Regions from separate parts of the Variovorax sp. LjRoot84 genome, predicted to be linked through region 2. Evidence: predicted binding sites of a transcription regulator. Region 2 holds the regulator's gene; the other holds the start of a gene.

Region 1 (5,644 bases), on a different contig from region 2:
GACGGGCGCGCAGTTTGCGCTCCTCGGCGAAGCGGGCGGTCTCGTCGCGCACGATGGCGACAATGCCCGTGACCTTCCGATCTTCGGAGAACAGCATCGATACCGTGAAGGCGATCGACAGCGTGTGCCCGTCCTTGTGCAGGGCGGGCACGCGCAGCAGGTCGGCGCCGTACTTGGTGATGCCCGTGTCCATGGTCTTTTGATAGCCGTCCCAGTGCCGGCCGCGCTGGCGTTCCGGGATGATCAGATCGAGCGACTTGCCCAGCGCCTCGGCTTCGGCGTAGCCGAAGATGCGCTCGGCTGCCTGGTTCCAGAGCGTGATCGCGCCTTGCGCATCCGCGACCATGATGGCGTCGCCGGCGCCGGCGACGAGCTGTTTCAAATCCACGTTCGATTGCAAGGCGCCGCTCCTCTTTCCAGTCTCAAACCGCTTTGGACTCGCGCAAGTTGATGATCTGTTCCTTGCTGTAGCCCAGCTCGGCCAGCACATCGTCGGTGTGCTCGCCCAAAAGCGGCGACGGCGTGATCTCGGGCTTCAGGTCGGAGAACTTGATCGGGCTGCCGACAGTGAAGTAGTTGCCGCGCTCCTTGTGGCCCTTCACTTCGACGATCGAGCCGCTCTTGCGCAGCGATTCGTCGTGCAGCAGCTCCTTCATCGTCAGCACCGGCGAGCAGGGAATGTCGAACTTGCGCAGGATGTCGACCGCCTCGAACTTGGTCTTGTCGGCCAGCCAGTCCTCAATGGTCGCGAAGATGGCGGTGATGTGCGGCTGGCGCGCCTTGGCCGTCATGTAGTCGGGGTCGGTCTTCCATTCGGGCTTGCCGATGGCGTCGCAGATCGGGGCCCAGGCGTGGCCCTGCACGGTGAAGTAGATGTACGCGTTGGGGTCAGTTTCCCAGCCCTTGCACTTGAGCACCCAGCCCGGCTGGCCGCCGCCGCCGGCATTGCCGCCGCGCGGAACCACGTCGCTGAAGGTGCCATGCGGGTACTGCGGGTACTCTTCCAGGTAGCCGAGCTTGTCCAGGCGCAGCTGGTCGCGCATCTTCACGCGGCAGAGGTTGAGCACCGCGTCCTGCATCGCGCAGGCCACGCGCTGGCCCTTGCCGGTCTGCTGGCGGCCGATGATGGCCGTCAGGATACCGATCGCCAGGTGCATGCCGGTGTTGCTGTCGCCCAGGGCGGCGGCGCTCACGGTCGGCGGGCCGTCCCAGAAGCCGGTGGTCGAGGCGGCGCCGCCGGCGCACTGCGCGACGTTCTCGTAGACCTTGAGGTCGTCGTAGTGGTGGCCGTCGCTGAAGCCCTTGACCGAAGCGACGATCATCTTGGGGTTCAACTCCTGGATGCGCTCCCAGGTGAAGCCCATGCGGTCGAGCGCGCCGGGGCCGAAGTTCTCGACCAGCACGTCGGATTCGCGGATCAGCTTCTCCAGCACCACCTTGCCCTCGGGCTGCTTGGTGTCCAGCGTCAGCGAGCGCTTGTTGCTGTTGAGCATGGTGAAGTAGAGCGCGTCGACGTCGGGGATGTCGCGCAGCTGCGTGCGCGTGACGTCGCCGGAGCCCGGGCGCTCGACCTTGATGACGTCGGCGCCGAACCAGGCCAGCATCTGCGTGCAGGCGGGACCGGCCTGGACATGGGTGAAGTCGATGATCTTGATGCCGTTGAGTGGTTTGTTGCTGCTGCTCATGGGATATCTCCTGTGTTGCCTGGGATTACTTCTTCTTCGCCGTCGCCGGGTTCAGACTGGTGATGCGGCCGCTTTCGGTGCCGGCGGTCTCGTCGATCACGGCGTTGATCAGGGTCGGCCGGCCGGAGGCGACGGCCTCGGCGAGGGCCTTTTCCAGCTCGTCGGCGGTGGTGGCGTTGACGCCGACGCCGCCGAAGGCCTCGATCAGCTTGTCGTAGCGCGCGTTCTTGACGAACACGGTCGGCGCCACGTCGGGCGTGCCGCTCACGTTCACGTCGGTGCCGCGGTAGACGCCGTTGTTGTTGAAGACGACGATGCAGATGGGCAGGTTGTAGCGGCAGATGGTCTCGACTTCCATGCCGCTGAAGCCGAAGGCGCTGTCGCCTTCGATCGCGATCACCGGCTTGCCGGTGACCACGGCCGCGGCGACCGCGAAGCCCATGCCGATGCCCATGATCCCCCAGGTGCCCACGTCGAGGCGCTTGCGCGGCTCGTACATGTCGACGATGCTGCGCGCGAAGTCCAGCGTGTTGGCGCCTTCGTTGACGACGATGGCATCGGGCCGCGCCTTCACCTGATCGCGGATCACGCTGAGCGCGCTGTGGAAGTTCATCGGTGAGGGCCGGGCAGCCAGCGTGGCGGCCATCTTCGACAGATTCTTGTCCTTGCGCTCGGCGATGGCGCCGGTCCAGTCGGCCGGCGGCTTGGCCCACTTGGCGTCGACGCCGGCCAGGAGCGCCGCCACGCAGGAGCCGATGTCGCCGATCACCGGCGCGGCGATCGCGACGTTGCTGTCGATCTCGGTCGGCGCGATGTCGATCTGGATGAACTGCTTGGCACCCTTCTCCTGGGCCCAGGTCTTGCCCTTGCCGTGCGACAGCAGCCAGTTGAGGCGCGCGCCGACCAGCATCACGACGTCGGCTTCCTGCAGCACATAGGAACGCGCGGCCGCGGCCGACTGCACATGGGTGTCGGGCAGGAGGCCCTTGGCCATCGACATCGGCAGGTAGGGGATGCCGGTCTTCTCGATCAGTGCCCGGATGTCGGCGTCGGCCTGCGCATAGGCTGCGCCCTTCCCCAGCAGGATCAGCGGTTTCTTGGCACTCTTGAGCAGGTCGAGCGCGCGCTTCACCGCGTCGGGTGCCGGAATCTGGCGCGGCGCCGGATCGACCACCTTGATCAGCGATTTCTTGCCGGCAGCCGCGTCCATGGTCTGGGCGAACAGCTTGGCCGGCAGGTCGAGGTACACGCCGCCCGGGCGGCCCGACAGGGCCGAGCGGATCGCCCGCGCGATGCCGACGCCGATGTCCTCGGCATGGAGCACGCGGAAGGCCGCCTTGCACAGCGGCTTGGCGATCGCGAGCTGGTCCATCTCCTCGTAATCGCCCTGCTGCAGGTCGACGATCTCGCGCTCGCTCGAGCCGCTGATCAGGATCATCGGGAAGCAGTTGGTGGTGGCGTTGGCCAGCGCGGTCAGGCCGTTGAGGAAGCCGGGCGCCGACACCGTCAGGCAGATGCCGGGCTTCTGCGTCAGGAAGCCGGCGGCCGCGGCCGCGTTGCCGGCGTGCTGCTCGTGACGGAACGAGATCACGCGCATGCCTTCGGCCTGCGCCATGCGCGTGAGGTCGGTGATCGGGATGCCGGGCAGGCCGAAGATGGTGTCGATGTCGTTCAGCTTCAGCGCGTCGATCACCAGGTGGAAGCCATCGGTTGTTTCGCGGGCCGGCGCGTCGTCGGTCATGTTCTTGAGGGCGCGCTGGAGCGTGTCGTCGGCCGTCAGGGCTGCCTGTTTGTCTGTGCTAACTGAAGACATGTCTCTCCTTTTGCTTTGGATGAATGGCCGGGGGCCGAGCCAAGACTATGATTCGGGCCCAGGCTTTCAGCTGTTGACCGCGGTCAACTTTCCGGAAAACGTTCGCCGTACCGATGAACCGGCGGTTGTTGCGAAATCGAGCAAGACGGGAACCATGACGTTGTTGGAAAACCACCCGGAAAAAAACATCATCCGAGCCCAGCTCCGGCAAAACATCCTTCTCAAGGACCTGAGCGAGAGCGACCGCGCCGAACTGGAAACCCATCTCGCCGTCGTGGACGGCAACAAAGGCGACTTCCTGCTGCACCAGGGCGTGCGCGAGATGGAGCAGTACTTCATCCTCGACGGCATCCTCAAGCGGGTGGTGAGCAATCCGGAGGGCAAGGAAATGATCCTGCGCTTCGCCGACGAGAACGACATGGAGACCAGCTATGCCGCGCTGCGGCTGGGCACGCCCACGCCGTACGGCATCGTGTGCGTGACCAAGGCGCGCGTGGCCAGCCTGCCGCTGAAGGAATGGATCGCGTTCCTGAACCGGCATGCGCAAGCCAAGGAGCTGTTCGAGTTCAGCGTCATGCGCGGGATGAGCGAGATCATGGCGCACACCATCACGCTGCACCTGCTGGACGCGCCCGGCCGCGTGCACCGCTTCATGCGCAAGCATCCGGAGCTGGTGGATCGCATTCCGAGCAAGGAACTGGCCTCCTATCTCAATCTCTCCGCGGAAACCCTGAGCCGCCTGAAAAAGCGCGGAAAGATCTAAGGCAAGGCTGATCAAGCCACCGTTTTTGCTGAACAGTGGTGCTGATTTGTCGGCGACGTGAATTCCCTCGATTTCACTGGGATCTGACCCGCTGTGGGGCGGATTTCTTCACAAATCAGGTTGTCCGGACCCTGACACCGGGCCATTGGCCCACTCCTGGTTCGCTATGCACGCATTTGTGCCAACAGTGGTCCCCTCGCGAGATAGATGTTGGCCATCGCCAGCGTCACAAACGCCCGGGTCGCGTTCTTGGCCAGTCCGCGATACCGAACCTTGTCGAAGCCCCACAACCGCTTGACCACCGCGAAGACATGTTCGACCCGGGCGCGAATCCTGGACTTGTTGCGGTTCTTCGCCTTCTTCACCTCATCGACTTCGCCCCCCGCCTTGCGCGTGCGCTGGTTGGTGAAGTCCAGCGCGTTCGGTGCCTTGCCTCGAATCAGGTCCTTCTGACTGGCATACGCACTGTCCCCATAGACGCGGCGTTCGTTGCCGTGCAGCAGGTCAGGCAGTGGATGCTTGTCGTGCACGTTGGCGGCGGTCACCACGGCGCTGTGCACCAGCCCGCTCTGGCTGTCCACGCCGACGTGCAGCTTCATGCCGAAATGCCATTGCCTTCCCTTGCGCGTCTGGTGCATCTCGGGGTCTCGCGCCTTGTCTGCGTTCTTGGTCGAGCTCGGTGCGCCAATCAGCGTAGCGTCGACGATGGTCCCGGTCTTTATTTGGAAGCCACTGGACTGCAGCACCTTGCCGACCTCGGCAAACAGCTTCTTGCCCAGGTCATGCTTGTCCAGCAGATGCCGAAACTTCAGCACCGTGGTCTCGTCGGGCACCCGCTCGACGCCCAGGTCGATGCCGACGAAGCGGCGCAGGGTGGCAATGTCATACAACGCCTCCTCGACCGCGTTGTCGGCCAGATTGAACCAGTGCTGCAGCAGGTGGATGCGCAGCATGCGCTCCAGTCCGATCGGAGGGCGCCCATTGCCGGCCTTGGGATAGTGCGGCTCGATCACTGCGCACAACGCAGCCCACGGAACGATGGCGTTCATCGCGTCCAGAAAGTCCTCGCGCTTGGTGCGGCGGCGAAATCGTTCGAATCCCGCACCCTGGTCCGCCGCCATCGCCAATGTCTGCTGCTTCATCTTCGGCACTCACGCTATGACTATGCCTCCAACACAGCAATCCCCGCGCCAGGGGACTTGATCAGTCTTGCCCTAACTCAGGTCTGCTTGGACGAGGCGAACAGCCGCGAGCTGGTCATCAGCCTCAGCTGGTTGTCCACGCTGTGCACGCCGGCCACCGCGGCAGCGACGCTTTCGGTCTGCTCCCGTTCCTCGTTGTCGAGCACGATCCCGCGCAGCGCGACCTGCCCTTGCCTGGCGT
Region 2 (5,644 bases):
TGCATCGACTGTTCGTTGTGCGTGCAGGTCTGCCCGACCGGCATCGACATACGCAAGGGGCTGCAGTATGAGTGCATCGGCTGCGGGCTCTGTGTGGACGCCTGCAACACCGTGATGGACAAGATGGCCACACCGCGAGGTCTGATCCGCTACGCGACCCAGAACGGCATGGCCGGCCATTGGACGCCGAGGCAGGTGTTGCGCCGCGTGCTGCGCCCACGGGTGCTGATCTACACGGGCTTGCTCGCTGCGCTGACGATGGGCGTGCTGGCGAGCCTGGTCGTGCGCATGCCGCTGAAGGTCGACGTGGTGCGCGACCGGGCTTCGCTCGCGCGCATCGTCGAGGGCGGTCAACTCGAGAACGTCTATCGCCTGCAGATCATGAACGCGACCGAGCAGGTGCAGCGCTACCGCATCGAAGCCAGGGGGCTGGAAGGCTTGAGCGTGTCGCCGCCTGATCCGGTCGAGGTCGGTTCTGCGCAGTCGCGCTGGGTCGCGGTGCGCCTGCAGCTCCCCTACGGCAGCGCCACCGCGGGTTCCCACGTCGTGCACTTCGACGTGCGCTCGGCCGACGGCAGCGCGCAGGTGTCGGAGAAGGCGACCTTCCTGGTGCCTCGTTGAGTTGGCAAAGAGGAGACAAGATGGACGATCATGCGATGACTTCCCCGAAGAGCGAACCCTGGTGGCAGTTCCCGCTGCTGTGGATGGTGATGGCCGGGCCCGCGGTGGTCGTCGTCGCCAGCTTCGTGACGCTCTGGCTCGCCCTGCGCACGCCCGATCCGGTGGTGGCGCCGGACTACTACCACCAGGGTATCGAGATCAACAAGCATCTGGTCGAAAAGAAACTGATGCCCGCGCTGGCGGGCCGCAATCATGCGGCAACGCCTGATGCCGACCTGCCCGCACCCAGGCGCTGATGGTCATGAAGACGCGCAACTGGATGTCGATTCTCTGGCCCGCCTTTCTGCTGGCGAGCGCGGCCGAACTGCTGGTTTTTGCGCTGGTCGACCCCGGCGACCTCCACTGGCGCGGCGAGGCCGTCGGCCTGTCGCGCCAGGCGGTCTATGCGGCCGGCTTCTTCGCCTTCTGGCTGCTGGCGATAGGGTCGAGCGCGCTGACGCTGCTTTTGACCAGGCCGGCCTCCGAGATCAACAACCGGGAGGATTGACGATGCGCCGGAGCGCCTCGGCGTCGACGATGCGAAGATTGCGCTTCTCCACCTCGACGATCCCATCCTCCATGAACTTGGAGAGCGTTCGGCTCACGGTTTCGAGGGTGAGTCCGAGGTAGCTGCCGATCTCCTCGCGGGTCATGCGCAGCACGAACTCGGAGCGCGAGAAACCGCGCGCGTGCAGGCGCTGCACGAGGTTGAGCAGAAAGGCCGCGAGGCGTTCCTCGGCCCGCATGCTTCCCAGCAGCAGCATCACCCCGTGCTCGCGCACGATCTCGCGGCTCATGATCTGATGCACGTGGCGCTGCAGCGCCGAGACCTCGCGCGACAGTTCCTCGATTCGGTGAAAGGGCATCACGCAGACCTCGGCATCCTCGAGCGCGACCGCGTCGCAGGTGTGCTGGTTGTTGACGATGCCATCGAGGCCGATGATTTCGCCGGCCATCTGGAAACCGGTGACCTGGTCGCGCCCATCCTCGGTCGCCACGCGGGTCTTGAAGACACCGGTGCGGATCGCATAGAGCGAGGTGAAGGGCTCGCCGTTGCGAAAGAGCGTCTCGCGGCGTCGGACCTTGCGCCGCGTGGCCACGATCTCGTCGATGCGTTTCAATTCGCTCGGCTCCAGCCCCGCGGGCATGCACAGCTCGCGCAGGGTGCAACTGGAGCAGGCGACCTTGATGTGTTCGGCTTTCATGGAGGGCGTCGAGGGTTGCAGTGATTCTGTGACGCGGTGCGCCGCCCAGGCTTGATGCACATCAAGGATGACGGGTCGACCTGCCCGCATAGTGGGTCATTGCTTGCCAGACCCACCGCCGCAATGAACACATCTCTCGCCCTCGCCCCTGCCGATTCATCTCGCGTCCCGGCCGAGCACAACCGCACGCGCTTCTCGCGCATCGTCTGATCATGCAGACTGCGCTCGCCAGCACTGCGCTCCTGATGGGATTGGTCGGCGGGCCCCATTGCGTCGCGATGTGCGGTGCTGCCTGTGCCGGCGTGATCCGTATCGTGCGCGTGCCGGTGGATGGTGGTGTGGCGCCGCTTTCGGCGAGCCCTCCGGCTGTTTCCGCATCCGTCGCCTTCCATGCGGCCCGTATCGCAGGCTATACGGCTGCCGGGGCGGCCGCCGCAGCGGCGATGCAGAGCCTCGGGTTCGCAAGCGAACAGGTCGCGGCGTTGCGCCCTCTGTGGGTGCTGCTTCATGTGTTCGTGCTCGCCTGGGGCCTGGTGCTCGCCGCACTCGGGCGACAGCCACTCTGGGCGCACCGTATCGGGCGCGCGCTCGCTACGCGCCTGCGGCCGCTCACCGGTTCGATGGCCGGCGTGCTCGCGACGGGTGCGCTCTGGGTCTCCATGCCTTGCGGTCTGTTGTATTCCGCGCTGATGCTTGCCGGGCTGGCCAACGGACCGGCGCAAGGCGCACTGACGATGGCCCTCTTTGCCGTGGGCAGTGGCGTGTCGCTGGTTCTGGCCCCTTGGCTGTGGCAGCGCTTGCGTTCAGGCGCCAGCATTGCGCGCAAGGAATGGGGAACCCGGCTTGCCGGCGGCCTGCTTGCGGCAGTGGCAATTCCGGCACTGTGGATCGACCTGAGTCATCAGATCGACATATGGTGCCGCTGAAGGGAGACACCATGAGACGCACCATGATCGCGCTGATCGGACTTTCGGCCGTCTGCGCCGCGCTCATGAGCCCTTGCGCTGCCCAGCAGCGCCCCGCGCAGCCAGACCTTCAGATGCAGGGCATGGCCGCCCATGACGTTGCATATCAGGCGGCTCTCGATGCAGCCTCGGCCACGCGAAACGCGTCCAAGGACGCCGCTGCGGCGTTGCTCAAGGCAAGAAGGTATGCAGCTCGGCCCTCTGATCGCCGCGTGAAGGCGGCCGGCGAAGCGGCACGAAAGACCGGGCTGTCCGCCCATCGCGCTTGGCAAAGGGCGCTTGTTGCAGCCGATCGCGCGACGAGCCAAAGCAAGACAGCGGCCGAGCATGCGGCGCAGGCGAGCGAGCAAGCCTCTGTCGCCTGGAATCGGGCGCTCGAGCAGATCGAGGCGGCGTCCGACCAGTTCGCTGGGGCGAGCACGGCGCAAGCCAAGAGCGCCGCGAGCGCTGTCTACGAAGATCTCCGGACAGCGCGCGATGCCTTGCGCATGGCAGCAAAGGCGAGCCACGAGGCCGCTGAGGAATCATGGCGGGCGAAAAGGCGGGCGCTGAGCGGAGAGACAGCTTCGGCCGCGCCTTAGCGCCGGGTTAGCCTTCAATGGAGCACAAACCAGACGGCAGCGGCCCATGCGCATGCGAGGTTGGCAAACAGGCCGGCGGCGATACGCAGCGCGAAGCTGAACCCCCCGCGATGGCGGCCAGGGTACATCGGGTCACCGTGTTGGCGCTGACCGCGACCAAGGCGCCGCGCACGAAGTGATGGTCGGCAAGCGCCCGCCTATGCTGCGACGGCGAAGGTGCGCAGGTCTGCGGCGGCGCGACGATCACCGTCGCCCTTGCGACCCCTTGCGACGTTCGCGCTCGAAGCCGAGCAGGAGCCCGATGCCCAACGCCACGGCCAGGCCGACGACCGCGCCTGACCGGGCGAGTTGCTCATACCTTCAGTGTCGCTTGAAGCTGCGCGTTCGCCGAGCCGCCGGCGCGCCAGGGATATCGCGAAGCATCAATCCAGGGTGATCCAGGCAATCAGCGCCTGGAGGGCGAGCCACAGCAGCGCCGCGCCGAGCAGCACCAAGACCGCGACGATCATCCACATGGCAGATCTCCAAAGGCGCCTCGATGGGCCGACATTCACGGTCGTCCTGGCCGGCCTCGAGGGCTGTCGCTGGCACAGGTGCTGACGCCGAGCAGCGCGTAGGCGGGGCAGGCGCCGGAGAGGCCTGTCAGCAGGGGCACGATGCCCAGATATCCCCATGGCCCGATCGTCCCGGCAGCCGACAGGCCGATGAGCGCGGCACCCGCCGTGATGCGCAGCAGGCGATCGGCAGCTCCAACATTCCGCTTCATTGCGCACGCTCCTTGTGGCTTCAATGCATCCATCGTGCGCCAGACATGGGCGGGCGTCCTTGCGATGGATCAAGGGGTGATGATCGGACTGTTCAATGCCTTGACCACGCGCCGCACGCCCGAATCGGGCGGTTCCGCCGGATCGGCCTCGAAGCCCATGGCGCGCGCCAGGTTCAGCATCCGCGTGTTCTCGCGCAGGATGATGCCCACGAGACGGCCGATTTCGCGGCTCCTGGCGTGCTCGATCATTTGCGCGAACAGCAGCTTGCCGAGCCCGGCGCCCTTGAGATCGGAGCGCACGATGATGGCGAACTCGGCCTCCACCCGGTCGGGATCGCTCACGGTACGGGCCACGCCCAGCGTCTCGGGTGCGCCCTGCGCGTCGGAGCCTTCGGCAATGAAGGCCATCTCACGGTCGTAGTCGATCTGGGTGAGGCGGGCGAGCTCGCTGCGCGGCAGCTCACGCCTTGTCTGGAAGATCCGCATGCGAATGTCTTCCGGGTCGAGTTGCTCCAGAAAGCGCCGGTGCTGCGCCTCGTCCTCGGGGCGGATCGGCCGCAGCGTGATCTCGCGGCCGTTCCAGGTCAGGGTGCGGACCCATTGCGAAGGATACGGAAGGATCGCAAAGCGCTCCGCCCCGGCGACCGGCCGCGCGGCGACGCGAATGCGGGCATCGAGAGCGACAGCGCCCGATTCGTCGACATACAGCGGATTGATGTCGAGTTCCGCCAGCTGCGGCAGATCGGCGAGCATCTGCGACACGGCGATCAGCACGTCGTAGAGCGCGTCCATCCGGGCCGGCGGATGGTCGCGGTAGCCGGCCAGCAGGCGCGACACGCGCGTGCGCGAGACCAGCTCGCGCGCCAGGCTGCGGTTGAGAGGGGGCAGGGCGACGGCGCTGTCGGCGGTGACCTCCACCGCGGTGCCGCCCTGGCCACAGAGGATCACAGGGCCGAACACGCTGTCGATGCTGGCCCCGACAATGACTTCCTGGGCATGAGGCCGACGCACCATCGGCTGCACAGTGAACCCGTCGATGCGCGCATCGGGCCGGGCGGTCCGCACGGCCTGCAGCATCTCGCTGACCGCATGGTCCAGCGATGCCTGGTCGCGCAGGTCGAGCCGGACGCCACCGACGTCGGATTTGTGCGAGATGTCGCGCGAGACGATCTTGAGCGCCACCGGGTAGCCGACTTCTCGCGCCGCTGAAAAAATGGCCTCGGCCGAGGCGGGAACCGCGAGCGTGGGCACCACCGGCACGCCATAGGCCTTGAGCACGGCCTTGGCCTCCTGCTCGCCAAGCCATTCGCGACCTTCGGCGAGCACGGCGTCCAGCCGGCGGTATGCCGAGGCGACATCGGGCACCGGGTTTTCGCTGGCGCTCGGTGCCTCGATCAGGGTGTCCTGGTTGCGTCTGTAGGTTTGCAGCATCGCGAAGGCGCGAACGGCTTCCTCCGGCGTCGGGTA

The links. The regulator FNR, encoded in region 2, switches genes on or off when oxygen is low (the NO sensors DNR and NnrR bind a similar motif). The targets are predictions, from matches to a motif close to TTGATNNNNATCAA.
Region 1: a site for FNR is predicted at 3,572-3,585, ahead of oxc (oxalyl-CoA decarboxylase). Genes of this name have one in related genera too.

The regions. Positions count from the first base shown of each region.
Region 1 covers NZ_CAXUTE020000001.1:5,921,516-5,927,159, forward strand. Annotated here, with positions in the region: gene ACSQ9I_RS29200 (PAS domain-containing protein) at 1-400, opposite strand, end outside; gene frc (formyl-CoA transferase) at 423-1,685, opposite strand; gene oxc (oxalyl-CoA decarboxylase) at 1,711-3,498, opposite strand; gene ACSQ9I_RS29215 (Crp/Fnr family transcriptional regulator) at 3,653-4,261, shown strand; gene ACSQ9I_RS29220 (IS5 family transposase) at 4,426-5,403, opposite strand; gene ACSQ9I_RS29225 (cytidylate kinase family protein) at 5,481-5,644, opposite strand, start outside.
Region 2 covers NZ_CAXUTE020000002.1:1,030,852-1,036,495, reverse strand. Annotated here, with positions in the region: gene ccoG (cytochrome c oxidase accessory protein CcoG) at 1-621, shown strand, start outside; gene ACSQ9I_RS35635 (FixH family protein) at 642-917, shown strand; gene ACSQ9I_RS35630 (hypothetical protein) at 923-1,168, shown strand; gene fnr (fumarate/nitrate reduction transcriptional regulator Fnr) at 1,149-1,865, opposite strand; gene ACSQ9I_RS35620 (sulfite exporter TauE/SafE family protein) at 2,078-2,791, shown strand; gene ACSQ9I_RS35615 (hypothetical protein) at 2,815-3,411, shown strand; gene ACSQ9I_RS35610 (YgaP family membrane protein) at 3,962-4,177, opposite strand; gene ACSQ9I_RS35605 (bifunctional acetate--CoA ligase family protein/GNAT family N-acetyltransferase) at 4,247-5,644, opposite strand, start outside.